One region of the Enterobacter sp. Taxon_8 genome, then DNA from elsewhere that is predicted to be linked to it. Evidence: predicted binding sites of a transcription regulator. Region 1 holds the regulator's gene; the other holds the start of a gene.
What was found. Region 1 encodes CRP, which controls carbon source genes, mostly activating them, when cyclic AMP is high. Its sites were predicted from a motif close to ATGTGANNNNNNTCACAT; they were not measured.
Positions count from the first base shown of each region.

Region 1 (3,122 bases):
TGCATGAGACGGTCAATATCATGCCCCGCAACGCGTTTCACGGCTGATCTTCCACCCTTTTCAGTCAGGGAGTTGCTATGTCTGCCAGACATCCGGTTATAGCCGTTACGGGGTCGAGTGGTGCGGGAACCACCACCACAAGCCTCGCATTTCGCAAGATTTTCGCCCAGCTGAATCTCCGTGCGGCGGAGGTCGAGGGCGACAGCTTTCACCGCTACACGCGTCCTGAAATGGACATGGCCATCCGTAAGGCGCGCGATCTGGGTAAACACATCAGCTACTTCGGCCCGGAGGCCAACGACTTCGGCCTGCTGGAACAAACCTTTATCGAGTATGGTCAGAGCGGCAAAGGGCAGTCCCGCAAGTATCTGCATACCTATGATGAAGCCGTTCCCTGGAATCAGGTGCCGGGAACCTTTACCCCATGGCAACCGCTGCCGGAACCCACTGACGTCCTGTTTTACGAAGGATTACACGGCGGCGTGGTCACCCCGCAACACGATGTGGCGCGCCACGTGGACCTGCTGGTCGGTGTGGTCCCTATCGTGAACCTGGAGTGGATCCAGAAGCTGACGCGCGACATGAGCGAACGTGGCCATTCGCGAGAGGCGGTAATGGACTCGGTGGTACGCTCCATGGAAGATTACATCAACTTCCTGACGCCGCAGTTCTCCCGCACCCATATCAACTTCCAGCGCGTGCCGACGGTGGATACCTCCAACCCGTTTGCCGCCAAAAGTATCCCATCCCTGGATGAGAGCTTTGTGGTGATCCATTTCCGCAATCTCGAAGGCATTGATTACCCCTGGCTACTGGCCATGCTGCAGGGCTCGTTTATTTCGCACATGAATACATTGGTCGTGCCGGGCGGAAAAATGGGGCTGGCGATGGAGCTCATCATGACGCCGCTGGTGGAGCGACTGATGGAAGGGAAGCAGATTGCGTGAGCATGTTCCCTCTCCCTGTGGGAGAGGGTTAGGGTGAGGGCATCAACACGCACGATGCCCCATCAATCACGCCTCGATCACTTCATACGAATGCGTGATTTTTACCGCTTTCTCCAGCATTAATGCCACAGAGCAGTACTTCTCCGCAGACAGATCCACCGCACGCGAGACCGCCGCGTCTTTTAGTTCTTTACCTGTGACCACAAAGTGCAGGTTAATATGGGTGAACAGACGTGGCGCCTCTTCACGCCGTTCTGAGGTGAGTTTAACCTCACAATCCGTCACGTCATGACGACCTTTTTGCAGAATCGACACCACGTCAATGGCGCTGCATCCGCCTGCCGCCATCAGCACCATTTCCATTGGGCTTGGCGCTTTATCGCCGGAGTTACCGTCCATTAAAATCTGGTGCCCTGACGCGGATTCGCCCAGGAACGTTAAACCTTCAACCCATTTCACGCGCGCTTGCATATTCTTAAACTCCAACGTTGCATTTTTGGTGACAGATTACGCGTGCGTTACATTTCTCGCAATGGAAGGCGACCTGCATCATGCTGAAGCGAGACACCAGGAGACACGCGGCGAAAGCTATGCTAAAACACTCTGGATGCTACAGTAATACATTGACGTTACACATGTATGCAGAGGACATCAAACTTTACTGGCTGCGAAACGTTACGGTAGCCGACTTCCCAGGGTATGGGTAAGAATTCGATTGCAACCCCAGAGTCCGGATGCATCTGATGACTCTGGTGACAGCTTATAACAGAGGATAACAGCGCATGGTGCTTGGCAAACCGCAAACAGACCCGACTCTCGAATGGTTCTTGTCTCATTGCCACATTCATAAGTACCCATCAAAGAGCACGCTGATTCACCAGGGTGAAAAAGCGGAAACGTTGTATTACATCGTTAAAGGCTCGGTGGCAGTGCTGATCAAAGATGAAGAAGGGAAAGAGATGATCCTTTCTTATCTGAACCAGGGCGATTTCATCGGTGAACTGGGCCTGTTTGAAGAGGGCCAGGAACGTAGCGCCTGGGTTCGTGCAAAGACAGCATGTGAAGTGGCTGAAATTTCTTACAAGAAGTTCCGTCAGCTGATTCAGGTTAATCCTGACATTCTGATGCGTCTTTCTTCCCAGATGGCACGCCGTCTGCAGGTCACCTCAGAGAAAGTGGGTAACCTCGCCTTCCTGGACGTTACCGGCCGTATCGCACAAACCCTGCTGAACCTGGCGAAACAGCCAGACGCCATGACCCACCCGGACGGCATGCAAATTAAAATTACCCGTCAGGAAATTGGTCAGATCGTCGGTTGCTCCCGTGAAACAGTAGGCCGTATCCTGAAAATGCTGGAAGATCAAAACCTGATCTCCGCCCACGGTAAAACCATCGTGGTCTACGGAACGCGTTAATTCCGCTTAAACGGCGTGCCATCGCAAGGTGTCACGCCGTTTTTGTCTCTACTCCCCATGTGGCGCAGGCTGATCTATCACCCGGAAGTTAACTACGCACTGCGACAAACGCTGGTGTTGTGTCTTCCTGTGGCCATAGGCCTGATCCTCGGACATCTTCAGCAGGGCCTGCTGTTTTCCCTCGTGCCCGCCTGCTGCAACATCGCCGGTCTGGACACGCCGCATAAGCGCTTTTTCAAACGCCTGATCGTTGGCGGCTGCCTGTTTGCGGGCTGTAGCCTCGCCGTACAGCTTTTACTGGCTCGTGATATCCCGCTGCCGCTGATCCTGACCGTGCTGGCGATGACCCTCGGCGTCACGGCGGAAATCAGTTCGCTGCACGCCCGCCTGCTTCCCGCGTCGCTGATTGCGGCCATCTTCACGCTGAGTCTCGCCGGGAATATGCCGGTGTGGGAGCCGCTGCTGATCTACGCTCTGGGGACGCTCTGGTACGGGCTGTTTAACTGGTTTTGGTTCTGGCTGTGGCGGGAACAGCCGCTGCGCGAATCCCTGAGCCTGCTCTATGTGCAGCTTGCGGATTACTGCGAGGCCAAATACACCCTGCTCACCCAGCATACCGATCCGGAAAAATCCTTACCGCCGCTGCTGACGCGCCAGCAGAAGGTGGTGGATCTCATAAGCCAGTGCTATCAGCAGCTACACATGCTCGCCGCCAACAAGAACCACGAGTACAAACGCCTGCTGCGCACCTTCCAGGTCG
Region 1 is NZ_CM177989.1:394,396-397,517, reverse strand. Features, by position in the region: gene AC4IBF_RS01805 (YheU family protein) at 1-47, shown strand, start outside; gene AC4IBF_RS01800 (phosphoribulokinase) at 78-947, shown strand; gene AC4IBF_RS01795 (OsmC family protein) at 1,014-1,418, opposite strand; gene crp (cAMP-activated global transcriptional regulator CRP) at 1,730-2,362, shown strand; gene AC4IBF_RS01785 (YccS/YhfK family putative transporter) at 2,420-3,122, shown strand, end outside.

Region 2 (3,122 bases), 330 kb from region 1:
GACGGTGCTGATAATCACCAGCAGGTTGGTCAGCGTGAAGGCGGCCACCAGTTCATGCCACGGGGTGATAGCCACGCCAACGGCAAAGAGAATCGGATAGGTCACAGAGGTCTGGAAGAATTTGTACACCACCTGAGAGCCTTCCAGCAGGCGCGGAGAGGCACCGTTACAGAGCTTCACCAGAACCGCCATAAACAGCATGCCGACCGGAGCAGGCAGGCCAATCAGCTTGTGGCCGAGCATGCCCAGCATGTAGAGCAGCACCGCCAGCAGCGCGCCGGAGGCGATAGTGGTCACGTCCGCCTTGCCGGAGAATGCAGGCTGAGAGACGGTGGCATCGGCATTGGCGCGGTTAGGCATCAGCTGGCCTTCACCGGTCAGGTGTGGATAACGCTTGCCCAGCTGGTTCAGGCAGCCGGAGATGATGATCGCCGTCAGACCGCCGAGCATGACCATCGGCAGCACGCGACCGAGCGCCACGCCCTGGTCCATATGCAGCAGGGTGGCATAGCCGATGGAAAGCGGGATTGCCCCTTCGCCCACGCCGCCCGCCATAATCGGCAGAATGATAAAGAAGAAGATCTGGAATGGCTCAAGACCCAGCGCCAGGCCGACGCCCATCCCTACCAGCATGCCGACGATTTCGCCGCACAGCATCGGGAAGAAAATGCGCAAGAAGCCCTGGATCAGCACCGTGCGGTTCATGCTCATGATGCTGCCGACGATAATGCAGCAGATGTAGAGATAGAGGATGTTGGTGGATTTGTAGAACTTGGTGGTGGACTCGACCACCACGTCCGGCAGCAGGCCGTAATAGACCAGCGCGGAAGGGATAAAGGTGGCGCAAATCGCCGCCGCGCCGAGCTTGCCGACAATCGGCAGGCGTTTGCCAAACTCGCCGCAGGCAAAGCCGAAGAAGGCCAGCGTGGCCACCATGACCACGATATCGCTCGGCAGTTTTCCGCCCAGGCAATCAATGGCAATCAGCACGCCCGCCAGAACGAACAGCGGCAGAGGAATAATCCCGATTTTCCAGGTATCCATAATATGCCACCAGCGCTCTTTGAGCGAAGGTCGCTGAATTTCAATCGGGTCGTGGGTAACAGAGAAAGAATCGTCAGTTGTGCTCATAATAAGCCCCTTGGTTATTTTGTGCGTTCAGCTTAGAGTCACAAAGGCTTACTTTATGTGAGGGATGGCATATTAAAAGCGAAGTTTTAATGGCAGCTATGGTTTTAATGGTTTCTTTTATTTAATGTGATTTATACCTTATTTATTGCCGTGGTTTTTATGGTTTCTTTTCTAAATTGAACAAACAAATAACATTTGTTGATGCAGCCCAAAGCACGTTAGCCTTTTGGATAACGCTTTTACAGCGCCCGCTGTGCAAGGGATCACAAGTTTTCGGCAAAGCGGGCGTACGCGCAAAAAAAGATGATATATTGGCGATCTTTGTCGCTACCTTGCGTGATAGTTATGAAAGTCTCTTTCCAGATCAAGCTGTTTATTTCGCTGGTTGCCTTTTTCTCAGTGCTTTTTGCGTTACTGGGCGGATATTATTATGCCGACGTAGGGAAACAGCTTTATCAGGAAATGAGTACGCGAGCCAAAATACAGGCTGAAGAGATTGCGCTTATTCCGACATTGCGTAATGAAGTTGAACAAAAGAATATCAACGCCATCCATGATTTTATGCAGAAGATTTCTGCGCATAGCGACGCCAGCTTTATTGTGATTGGTGATAATAAAGGCCAGCATCTTTTTCACTCCGTCTTTGCCGACAGAGTGGGCACCACGCTGGTAGGCGGTGACAACGAAGCCGTATTGCAGGGTAAAAGCATCACCACCATCCGCAAAGGCGGGCTGGGCATTTCGCTGCGCAGTAAAGCCCCCATCTTCAACGCTGCAGGACAGGTGGTCGGCATCGTTTCGGTCGGCTATCTCACCAGCTACCTGGACACTATTACCGTCAGTAAGGTGGTCAACATTCTGATTGCCGCCGTGCTGCTGCTGATTGCTCTCTTTATCTTCTCCTGGTTCTTTACCCGCAGTATTAAGAAGCAGATCTTCTCCCTTGAGCCGCGCGAGATCGGCCTGCTGGTGCGTCAGCAGAAGGCCATGATGGAGTCTATTTATGAAGGGGTGATTGCCATTGACGATCAAAGGCGGATTGAAGTCATCAACCAGGCGGCGCGCAAGCTGCTGGGCCTGAGCCAGCCGGCCCGTGAACTGCGCGGACAGCTGATAAGCCAGGTGATCGATCCGGTCCCGTTTTTCGACACGCAGACGATGCTGGCGAAAGATACCCATGACGAGATTTGCCGTTTTAACGATCTCACGGTGATTGCCAGCCGGGTACACATCATGCTTGAGGGGTCGCTGCAGGGCTGGGTGATCACCTTCCGCGATCGCAACGAGATCGACTCGCTGAGCGCCCAGCTCAGCCAGGTCAAACGCTATGTCGATAACCTCCGCATTATGCGCCACGAGCAGTTAAACCGGATGACCACCCTCTCCGGTCTGCTGCATATGGGCCGCTATGAGGAGGCGATTGGCTACATTCAGGCGCAGTCTGAACACGCCCAGGAGCTGCTGGACTTTATATCTTCACGCTTCAGCTCACCGACCCTGTGCGGTCTGCTGCTGGGGAAAGCCGCCCGCGCGCGGGAGAAAGGCGTTGAATTGTGCTTCGATCCGGCCTGTCGGCTGGATAAATCATTCCTCCCCCTCGGGGAGCAGGAACTGATTTCAATTATTGGCAACCTGCTGGATAACGCCATCGAAGCGACGCAGCGGTCGCCGCTTCCCCACGCGCCGGTGGAGGTGCTGATAAAGCTCAGCGAACAGGAGCTGATTATTGAAGTCGCCGACCAGGGCGTTGGCATTACACCGGAGATCCGTGAGCGGATCTTTGAACGCGGCATCACCACCAAGACGCGCGGCGATCATGGGATTGGTCTGTATCTGATCGAAAGCTATGTCACACAGGCTGGCGGCGCAATAGAAGTTGCCGATAATACCCCGCGCGGCGCCATTTTCTCCCTGTTTATCCCGGCCACGGGAACCGCCCGGCAACTGGAAGACACCGACTATGCAACATGAACTTATCGACGTACTGATTG
Region 2 is NZ_CM177989.1:727,339-730,460, reverse strand. Features, by position in the region: gene AC4IBF_RS03515 (2-hydroxycarboxylate transporter family protein) at 1-1,131, opposite strand, end outside; gene AC4IBF_RS03510 (ATP-binding protein) at 1,477-3,102, shown strand; gene AC4IBF_RS03505 (response regulator) at 3,092-3,122, shown strand, end outside.
Region 2: a site for CRP is predicted at 1,256-1,273, ahead of AC4IBF_RS03515 (2-hydroxycarboxylate transporter family protein). Genes of this name have one in related genera too.